2 regions of the Agarivorans sp. QJM3NY_29 genome follow, and region 2 is predicted to be linked to the other one. Evidence: predicted binding sites of a transcription regulator. Region 2 holds the regulator's gene; the other holds the start of a gene.
The links. Region 2 encodes LexA, which represses DNA repair genes until DNA is damaged. Its sites were predicted from a motif close to TACTGTATNNNNATACAGTA; they were not measured.
Positions count from the first base shown of each region.

Region 1: imuA (translesion DNA synthesis-associated protein ImuA) is a predicted target of LexA. The motif match lies at 3,922-3,941, and genes of this name have one in related genera.

Region 1 is NZ_CP194036.2:2,644,161-2,649,802, reverse strand. Features, by position in the region: gene ACRRS0_RS12105 (error-prone DNA polymerase) at 1-1,599, opposite strand, end outside; gene ACRRS0_RS12100 (Y-family DNA polymerase) at 1,837-3,219, opposite strand; gene imuA (translesion DNA synthesis-associated protein ImuA) at 3,247-3,873, opposite strand; gene fbp (class 1 fructose-bisphosphatase) at 4,089-5,105, shown strand; gene ACRRS0_RS12085 (DUF1853 family protein) at 5,120-5,642, opposite strand, start outside.
Region 2 is NZ_CP194036.2:4,496,674-4,502,315, reverse strand. Features, by position in the region: gene ACRRS0_RS20490 (ParA family protein) at 1-262, shown strand, start outside; gene ACRRS0_RS20485 (hypothetical protein) at 252-737, shown strand; gene ACRRS0_RS20480 (hypothetical protein) at 749-1,459, shown strand; gene lexA (transcriptional repressor LexA) at 2,566-3,207, shown strand; gene coxB (cytochrome c oxidase subunit II) at 3,557-4,624, shown strand; gene ctaD (cytochrome c oxidase subunit I) at 4,728-5,642, shown strand, end outside.

The DNA.
Region 1 (5,642 bases), 1.9 Mb from region 2:
ACAGCGGCGGATCGCGCTTAGCATGCCAAGCGCGAGAATATCTACTTTCATTAAATGTAGTGCTTCTAAATCATTCTTATCCCACTGAATAATCGTGCGTTCGGCCATGGCAGCATTTTCAATCGGCACTAAGTCACAAAGTTGCCCTTGCGCGATAACAAATCCCCCGACGTGTTGCGAAAGGTGGCGCGGAAAGCCCCGTAATTGTTCCACTAATTCGGCAAAGTGATGTACGTGAGCGGCGGGTAGTGAGCCAGATTTAATAATCTTTTCACGGGTGTTGGAACTTTTATCGCGCCAGTCGATATGATGGTTGAGACTATGCAGAATATGTGCAGGGATCGCTAAGGCTTTGCCGATGTCATTGATGGCGCTACGGGTTCGGTAGGTCACAATGCTGGCAGCAAGAGCCGCGCGGTCACGACCATATTTTTGGTAGATATATTGGATCACTTCTTCACGGCGTTGGTGCTCAAAATCAACATCAATGTCGGGTGGCTCATCTCGCTCTTTGGAGATAAAGCGTTCAAATAATAAACCTGCTTGCTGGGGATGAACTTCGGTAATATATAAACAGTAACAGACCACCGAATTAGCGGCTGAGCCTCGCCCTTGGCACAGGATCTGTTGTTTCCGTGCGTAATCGACGATGTCATAAATGGTTAAAAAGTAATGCTCGTAGTTGAGTTCGCTAATTAAGGCTAATTCGTGGTCAATCTGTTGACGGATCTCGTCCGCTAAGGTTTTACCAAAACGTTTTTTTGCCCCCCGTTCTACGAGTATTCGTAAGTAGTCTTGGGCAGTGTAACCCTTTGGAACACAGTCTTTTGGGTATTGGTAACGAAGCTCATTTAAACTGAATTGACATTGTTCTGCCAATTCACTGCTTAGTGCTAGTTCTTCTGCTCGGTAACGCTGCTGTAGTTGTGGCCATCTTAAAAGGCGGCGTTCGGCATTGGGGGAGAGTAAAAATCCAGCCTGTTGTACACAGGTATGGTGGCGGATCGCATCGAGCACATCGGCCAGCTTTTTCCGCTTGGCGAGATGCATGCGAGGATTCATGGAGGCAACACAGCGAACTTGGTTAGATTTTGCTAAGTGGCGGTAGTCATTAAGCTGTTGACTGGTTTCGGTTAAATCATTGTGCAATAGCAGATATAGCGGTTGTTTTCGGACTGTTTGTAGCTGGTGAAGCTGGGCTGTCGTTAGTTGTGGCGTAGCTTTTATGAGCAGTATGCAGTTGTCTAAGTCTTTTTCAAACTGACTCAAGTTGAGTTGGTAGTGACCCTTATGACTATTTTTTCTAGCTGCTGTAATCAAGCGACAAAGCTGTTGATAGCCTTGTAGATCTTTGGCAAGCAACACGATTTGGCATTGTTCCTGACAAGTAAATTGGCTACCAATGAGCAGTTTGATCCCGAGTTGAGTCGCTTGTTGGTGGGCGCGTACAACACCACTTAAGCTACATTCGTCGGTGATGGCAATCGCTTGATATTGATATTGCTGGGCCTGTTCGACCAACTCCTCAGGGTGGGACGCGCCATATAAAAAACTAAAGTTACTCTGAGCATTGAGTTCGGCAAAAGGAATCGTATTCATCTTACTGCTTGTCTATTTCTGGTAATGATGGGACCGCAGCTTGTATGAGGCCGAGTCTGTGTGATGGCGTCATAGATAAGCCGCTAAAATAAACGAGGTCTGTTGATAAGCGCATTTGGAAAGCGGGGCTAAATACATTTTCTTCCTCATTGAGAATAGAGAGTGATAGCTGCGGCATTAAGCCGCTTTTTCTGCGACTAAGTACTTGATTAAAAATCATTAGTTAAGTGCAACAGCCTAGCCAAACCAACCATGTAAAAACCATTGCTGATTCTCTTGGCATATCCAAGCAAGCGCCTCATGCTGACTTTTCGCCAAATAATAATCGCGGTTAATTTGGTGCTCATCCCACCATCCGCTGGCAATACGTTCTGGAGCTGAGAGCAGCTTATAATGCACAATATTGATTGGTTTAAGCTGGGGCAGTAACCAGCATGGTCGAGGAAAGTTACTCGGATAACTAAGTGCAGAGGTATGTTCTAAGGGTTGATATTGGCTGGCTAGTTCAGGCCGATAATCAGCTCGACAGCTTAAACGATGGATCCGTTGGCTACCTAAACGGATGTTGAGTTGATCAAATAACAGATCATCGAGTTGAGTTTGGTCTTGGTCAAATAGCCCATTGCTCGAATGATTTAAAGGGTAGAGCGCTTCGCTACTGAGGTTAAACTCGAGCAACGCCGCTGGTAATCTCAGAGTCTCTAGTTTCAGCTGAAATAAGGCAAACCAGTCGTGACGACTTTGTAGCATACGGGCACTGCGTAACAGGAGCCTTTGTTTGGCCTTATCACGAAAACATAATTCAAGGACGATTTCATTACAGCAATACTGGCGTTCTCTTAGCCAGTGTTGTAAATGTTGGCAAGCTTGCTTCAAAGGAAACATTAAAGCTTGAGTGGTGTTGATTTCACTCAGCAGTGGAAACATTTGCTGGTAACGGTCTTGTGCTTGAATAAAAGCGAGCGGGTATGGCTGTTTACCTCGCGCCTGATCTAAGCTTTTTAGGCTTTGTTCTCCTAAACGTTTTCGCAGTTCTGGGCGAGGTAATGCGCAAAGCTGTTTAAATGTGTAAAGCCCCATGGCTTGTAAGCTGGCAATTTGTGTTTTTGGCAAATCACAGGCGCTTAGTGGTAGAGCGTCGAGTGTTTCGACCCCTCTATAGGGTGCTTGTTTATGCTTTGAGCAAACCAGCCAGCGAGCAGCGAGCGCGGTGTTGGCCCAGGCCAGTCGAAAGCTTAAGCCTTGTTGTTGATAGATGATGCTTAGTTGTTGAGCATGAGTCTGGGGGGTGGGATAAATACTCTGCATGCCAGAACCATTAATAAATAGGCCATAATCTGGGTGCAGGGCGACTTGCGCAGCATAGCTTAAAGCTTGTTGGGCTAAGTTTTGAAACAAATCATCAGTAACTTGCGTTTGTTGTTCATAGAGATGGAGCTGTGGTGCCAGCTGATAGGCGGTATTGAGCGAACAGCCAAAGTAGAGCCCTAGCTGATGCGCTGCCTTGTTGAACTGAGAGAGTTGTTGCTTATGGTGAATAGCTAAGGCTTCGGAGAGCGAATGTTCGCGCTGTAGCAAGTCCAGCGCGAGTTGTGGGAAATCAAGGTAAATCCAATACATGCTTTAGTCACATTGAGTGCTTTGCTATTAAACTCGACGAGGAATATGTTGCCCGTAGAGCGGAGCTGCGCCGCGTCGTTTTAATAGCTGGTAGCTGATTTGGTCAGTATTTCTATTGGGATGTAGTGCAATGCGAACACTAGCGCTGGAGCTTTGTTGTTGTTGCTGCAAAGGTCTAAATAAATAACTGAGACAGTCGCCTTGTTCGGCAGCTAGTTGCAAGCGGCGACTGGCTTTTAAATCTAAATGATCAACCCAGCCTAACACGGCGCTGCAACAGCCACTTTTAAGGGCTTGTTCAATGGTCCAGATAATATCGCTGCACTGTTCTGGGCGGATCACAATCACCTTACTTATATCAATGTTGTGTTGTTGCAGTGCTGGGGCATTTGGCATGAACGGAGGCGCCACCCATATGATCCATTGTGATTTTTTACTTAATTTAGCCAGGGCCGGTAACAGCAGTTGTAGTTCCCCAATACCTTGTTGTTCATAGAGGACTTCTGTCATTGCGCCTTGTGGCCAACCTTGGCCTGGGAGCTGTTGATCAAGCTGTTCAAAGCCGCTTGCTTGCACCGTTAGCTGGCTGCGATGCCATTGCTTACCTTGCCAAACTTTGTTGTTCTGTAGCAGTTGATTGATTTGTTGTGCCATTGTTCGCTCCATGCTCTCAGTCGATGCCAAATTTAACGGCCTTACAATTACTGTATGGATATACAGTAGTGTTAATTTTATGCATTTGCAAATATTTTTTTCGCTTATATGTATTACAATTGACTAATGATGCTAGTAATTTTTAATAAATACTTGCAAAATAACTGTGGAGATTGAAAAGGTTTTCATGGGCGAGTCAATAAATAGGGATACAAATGATAACTCTGGGTGAATACATAATTGAGAAGCAGCACCAGTTTCCTGAAGCTACGGGAGAGCTGACCCAACTGCTTGGGGCGATTCGTTTAGCCGCAAAGGTGGTTAACCGCGAAATCAATAAGGCTGGTTTAGTCGATATTATTGGCGCAACTGGCGTAGAAAATGTACAAGGAGAAGTACAACAAAAGCTCGATCTTTATGCCAATGAAATGTTTAAAGCGGCATTGGAAGCAAGGGGTGAAGTATGTGGTGTCGCTTCTGAAGAAGAAGATGAATTTGTTAGTTTTGATAGTACTCGTTCTATCGACAGTAAATACGTTGTTCTGATGGACCCCTTAGATGGTTCTTCTAATATTGATGTGAATGTATCAGTAGGCACTATTTTTTCTATTTATCGACGGATCAGTCCTTGTAGTTCCCCTGTTGTATTAGAAGACTTTTTGCAACCAGGCTATCGTCAGGTCGCGGCTGGTTACGTGGTTTATGGTTCATCAACTATGTTGGTCTATACCACGGGTCATGGCGTACATGGTTTTACCTGCGATCCATCTTTAGGTGTATTCTATTTATCCCACGAGAACATGACGATCCCTAAAGATGGGATTATCTATTCGATTAATGAAGGGAATTACCTTAAGTTTCCAACTGGGGTGAAGAAGTACCTCAAATATTGTCAAGAGATTGAACCGAATACTAATCGCCCCTATACCTCTCGTTACATTGGGTCTTTAGTGTCTGATTTCCATCGTAACTTGCTTAAGGGTGGGATCTACATTTATCCTTCAACAGCGTCTGCGCCCTCCGGGAAGCTACGCTTATTGTATGAGTGCAACCCAATGGCCTTCCTTATTGAGCAAGCAGGCGGTAAAGCCAGTGATGGCTTTAATCGAATTATGGATATTGAGCCGACTGAGTTACATCAACGTGTTCCTTTTTTCTGTGGCAGTACCAACATGGTTGAAACGGTTGAAGCGATGATGCGCGAATATTCTCTGGACGAGAATAAAGCTTAAGTTATCTCTTATTCCTAACTCGCTTTTGCCCTGATGAACCATTCGTCAGGGCAAACAAAAATTCTTTTCTGTTGTTGTGGACAATACAGTTGCACTGGCCGATCGATTTGCCAGCTTGTTGATTTAATGGGCTCTAACTGATGAGCAGGCGGGCTTAACCATTGCTGTTTATTGAGTTCACACCAATCTTCTCCTCGATGATTTTTTCGCCATTGTTGATGACTATACCAATGGAGACTCTGCAGTGTTTCACTGCGTTCCGGCGCTTGCTCGAACAGATAACCTGACAATATGATGCGCTGTTTAAATTGATAGTGTGAGTAAACTTGTCGTAGTGCTTGGATTTGTGGATGACGGCCGAGAGGGATCTGTTTGAGTAACAGTTTACTTAGCTTGTTGCTTAGCCGATCTTGCAGGTTTGGGCCAACATAATCGTAGGCACTACTGTTACTTTTTACGGCCAAATAAAATTTTAGGGCTAATTCCCAATGTTCAACCTTTTGCTGCCGATGATTTACGAGTAAGAAATCAATCGCA
Region 2 (5,642 bases):
CCTTGATCTCTCTATCAAGTGTATTGGCTTAGTTTTAACTATTACAGAGAAAGGTACAAGAGTATATAATTCTGCTAAAAGCACTATCGCTTCGAACTCAAGGTGGGGTAGTTTAATTTACAATAGAGAATTACCTAAGCGTACGGAAGTAGCAGGTAAACAATTAAACAACTTTATTTTAGATTTGAGTGACACAGCAATTAAAACCGCTCTGTCGGGCATTGTAGATGAAATGCTTACAAGGATAGACGATGAAAGTTAGAGATAAAAACAAAGTCTTACAAGCCGCTAACTTTATTGAAGAGCTAGCTTGGCTGTTGAATTCTAAGAAAAAAGTAGATCTCGAAAGTATTTCAGAGCTGCTCCGTAGTCAAATTGAACCTGCTAAGTCAGTAATTCCTGAGGTTCAACAGGTCAATAAAATGAAACATTATATAGGTGTTTTGCCATTTCTCCTGCAGGACAAAGAGTTGTTTAGGACAAACATGGATATTGTAGAGTTTGCAGAAAACCTATTTAGTATCAAAATGTCTAGAAATGATCGACGTTCTCGATACGAGTTAATTGGCTTTATTGTTACAGAGATTACAAAAGTAGACAAAGATAAACTATTAACTGTGATGGATGCATTATCCGTGTTGACGGAAAGTGACGACAAGTTAATTCAATTCAAAAAATCTCGTAATGATATAGATTTCTCTTGGAATGAAGCGATTTCAAAATTAAATGAATCTTGATAGGTAATTGAATGTCTAGAGAGTTATCAGCTGACTTAGAACAGTTAGTCAGATTTATAAAAAACTATAACCTTCAAGGCCTTGCTGAAAACACAGCTATGTTGCCTATTATTTCCAAAATACATAAAAAATATTTTTCCCTATTAGCTTTGTTAGTTGAGCTTAATAGCCAAGATCTCGACAATAACGGCTTTAACAATAATGATGATTGTAAAAACTATCTCTTTGAGTCTTTGTCTGATTTAGGGAACAGCTTTTTTCTTACCTTTAATGGTGGGTATAAGGCTTCTAGGCTAATGTTGCGGAGTTCAATTGAGACTTTTGCAAAAGGAATTTCAGTGGAAGAACTGCCAGACATAACTTCTGAAAAGCGTGTGTACAAAATATTTGAAGAGGCTTCTAAAATTAGTTTGTTTTCAGATGAACCTCTTAAATCATGCTTTAATGACATAAAAAAACAGTATTCTGATTTATGTGAGGATACTCATACTGCCCGAAAATCAAACATGCAACACATATCCGCTCTAAATTATTTTCCTGCCCAAGATGTTGAAAACGCGAGGGAAATTTCGGACATATTTGTATCGCTGACACAATCTTATATTTTTATTATTTCAATGAAATTTAATCAACAATTTCATCAAATACACCATGTTAACAAGTCCAATATAATGAAGGCTATAAAGAAAAGTAACCGTCCTGTGGTATTAAACGTACTTTAATTTAAACAACGCATATAATCGGGTAGCCGGAGGTGTCTAACCTCCAGCCCCCACAACACCCTGCATGCGGCTCCGCACAGGGCGTTTCCTGAAAACGGTTAAAATACAACGGCCGATTAGCTCCTTTGCATTCCAATGATGGCTTCTGTTTTTTGCGCCATGACTCCTCAGTCCGGTCGGATACGGAGACAATGAGCTGCACAGGCTCCTCATTGATTTTCAGGTTCAGGCCTTCACCATGTCCCAACCATTACGATGGGCGTTGGGCTACTATGCCGTCTGCTGACTTCTGCTTAATCACCGTTTGAGTTACCCCAAATAGCGCTATCGTTGTTCATCGTATTTGCTCACTTAAGTTGATGAGACTTAAGTGCCAGGCCTGTTTGAGCTAGCGGCCAAGCTAGTGAGTTTAACGATCGCCTGTTAAGCAGATCTCCCCAGATAAGAACATGTACTGTCTCTGCACTGCTGCATCATTTACGGTGGCCGTTAGATCACATGGCTTCGTTGTCTTGTGCCAACTCGCCTCCAGCCTACGCCTCATATGATGTTCTTGTTCATCAGCTCGCAGATTTGCGTCCGGCTTCCTTCAGACATTCCCTCGCGGCAATGCCCTTGCCATTCGCTAGTAGTTAGCGTTTAATAATCAAAATATTATTAAACGGTGACCTTCCTACAGAGGACTTTCACCTCATTAGTTCATGCCCATGCTGGGCGTACACAAAAAGCTGCACCTGACATCTTTTGCTACGCTCAATTGTGTATGTCGTGTAGCTCCATTTTGCAAAATTGCTCTCCGCAAAAACTGCAGGTGAGCTTGGCGTTACCTTCCCATACTTTAACTAATCCGTTATATCCTAATTTAGTAATGTAACTGACAAACTTATGTCCAAAAATGAGTTGGCTAGACTTTTCGTATCCTTCTTTATCCCAACCTCTGCTTATTTGTGATGGCGTCACAAAATATCGGGTGTAGTTTCAAAGTAGCGGTAAGAGTTCCAATGAAACTGAAACCTACACTTAAGCTGTTGATTCGAGATAAAACCTTGCTTCATTAATCATGCTGTATATACTAACAGTGTGCTGTATAAACTTACAGGTAGATTATGAAACCCTTAACGCCCCGTCAAACCGAAGTGTTTGAATTGATCCGTCGTAACATTCAAGACACAGGCATGCCGCCAACTCGCGCTGAAATCGCCAAAGAGCTGGGCTTTCGCTCGGCCAATGCTGCCGAAGAACATTTACGCGCCTTAGCTAAAAAAGGGGTGATTGAGATGATCCCCGGCGCTTCGCGCGGGATCCGTATTAGCGAAGACCATTTACCTGCTAATGCCGCGAATGACGAGCCAGAAGAAATCGGCTTGCCGCTGATTGGACAAGTGGCCGCAGGTGCCCCTATTTTGGCACAACAACATGTTGAGTCGCACTATGCGGTCGATGCTAATTTGTTTCATCCGCATGCCGATTATTTATTGCGGGTGCAGGGCATGAGCATGAAAGACATCGGAATTATGGATGGCGATTTATTAGCGGTGCATAAAACCAACGATGTGCATAATGGTCAGGTGGTGGTGGCGCGCTTAGACGATGAAGTCACTGTGAAGCGCTTTCAACGTGACGGGAAAATGGTCTACCTTCATCCCGAGAACGAAGCACTTTCAACTATCGAAGTTGATTTAGAGTATCAAAGTGTTGATATTGAAGGTTTAGCGGTGGGGATCATCCGTACCGCAGACTGGATGTAGTTACTCCCTAAAACTAAGTTCCCTTCTTTTTAAAGCCCAAATTATAGCAATTTGGGCTTTTGTCGTTTACTTCACAGCTTTTATTTTAAATGTCTATATTTATAACATTATCTTTACAATTATTTAACTAAGCGTCTATTTTATAAGCAGTAAGGTATTTTAATTGCGAAGCCTTGCTGCTTTGGGAAGGGAGTTTTCCCTTATTTTGCGGCCACTTTATTATTGTAAGCAGCGATGTTTGCAGTGAAGTGACCGGCCTTGGCTACGAGCAAAGGAGAGCGCTGTGGGCCGATGGATACCGCTAGTATTGCTGGCATGTTGGGTGAATCAAGCATGGGCGCAACAAACGATGTCGTTCAATTTACGCCCTGGTGTCACCGCCATTAGTGAGCAGGTTTACGGCTTGCACATGACTATTTTTTATATATGTTGTGTCATTGGGCTGGTGGTGTTTGGGGTGATGTTCTGGGCGATTTTTCATCATCGAAAGTCCAAGGGAGCCGTTGCCGCACAATTTCATGAGAGCACCAAAGTTGAAATTGTCTGGACGATAATTCCCTTCATCATTTTAATCGGCATGGCGATTCCTGCCACAAAAACCTTATTAGCGATGGAAGATCCTTCCGATGCCGATCTCACTATTCAAGTCACTGGTTCGCAGTGGAAGTGGCACTACCGCTATTTTGATCATGAGCTGGAATACTACAGCGTGTTGGCCTCGGATATGAAGCAAGTACAGGGCAAGCTTGCTAAGCGCGATAACTACTTATTGGAAGTAGATCATCCACTGGTGCTGCCAGTCGGCAAGAAGGTTCGTTTTTTAATGACTTCGGAGGATGTGATCCACTCCTGGTGGGTACCCGACTTTGCGGTCAAAAAAGATGCTAATCCGGGTTTTATTAACGAGGCCTGGACCAAAATTGACCAGCCGGGGATTTACCGCGGCCAATGTGCCGAACTTTGCGGTAAAGACCACGGCTTTATGCCGATTGTGGTGATTGCCAAACCTCAGGAGGAGTACCTTGCTTGGTTGGCTCAGGCCGAAGCCGCTTATGTAGAGAAGCAGCAACAAGAGTTGGCCATGGTGGCGTTGACCATGGATAACGAGGAGCTGATGTCCTTAGGCAAAAGCGTTTATGAGAAGACTTGCGCCGCCTGCCACCAAGCCAATGGAGAAGGCCTGCCAGGGGTATTCCCAGCCTTAAAAGGCAGCCCAGTTGCGACCGGTGATGTGAACCAACATATCGACATGGTGGTGCATGGGGTGGCAGGAACCGCGATGCAGGCCTTTGGTAAGCAACTCGGTCTGAAAGAATTAGCGGCAGTTATTAGCTACGAGCGGAATGCTTGGGGGAATGATACGGGCGATATGGTGCAGGCTAAGGATGTCGCGGCAGTACAAGACGCGGCCAAGTAGCCATGGTTGGATAAATCGATTGGTGATAGCGGAACGACTAAGGACGTTGCCATGTTCAAGTACGACACGACGCGGCGCAATAGGCAATAGAAGGGAGAGTTAGATGAGCGCGACCACGGAGCTTAACCCGCAACAGGTAGAACATCACCACGCACCGCGTGGCCTATTGCGCTGGGTATTAACCACCAACCACAAAGACATTGGCTCAATGTATTTGTGGTTTAGCTTTGCCATGTTTATTACCGGCGGCGCGATGGCGATGGTGATCCGTGCAGAGCTATTCCAGCCGGGCCTGCAATTGGTGGAGCCAAACTTTTTTAATCAAATGACCACCATGCACGGCTTAATCATGGTGTTTGGCGCGGTGATGCCCGCCTTTACTGGCTTAGCTAATTGGTTGGTACCGATGATGATTGGCGCTCCCGATATGGCCTTGCCTCGTATGAATAACTGGAGCTTTTGGATCTTACCCTTCGCTTTTACCATGTTATTAGCCTCGTTATTTATGGAAGGGGGCGGGCCCAACTTTGGTTGGACGTTTTACGCGCCACTTTCCACCAAATATAGTCCCGATAGCACCGCCTTATTTGTGTTTTCAGTACATATCATGGGGATCAGCTCCATTATGGGCGCGATTAATGTGATTGTGACCATCATGAATTTGCGTGCCCCCGGTATGACTTATATGAAATTACCCTTGTTCGTTTGGACTTGGCTGATCACCGCCTTCTTGTTGATTGCGGTGATGCCGGTGTTGGCGGGAGCTGTGACCATGGTGCTTACCGATAAATACTTCGGCACTTCGTTCTTCGATGCCGCAGGCGGGGGCGATCCAGTATTGTTTCAGCATATTTTCTGGTTCTTCGGCCACCCCGAAGTCTACATCATGATTTTGCCTTCATTTGGCATTATTTCGGCGATTATTCCCGCTTTTTCTCGGAAGAAACTCTTTGGTTATGCATCGATGGTGTATGCCACTGCCTCGATTGCCGGTTTAAGTTTTGTGGTTTGGGCCCAC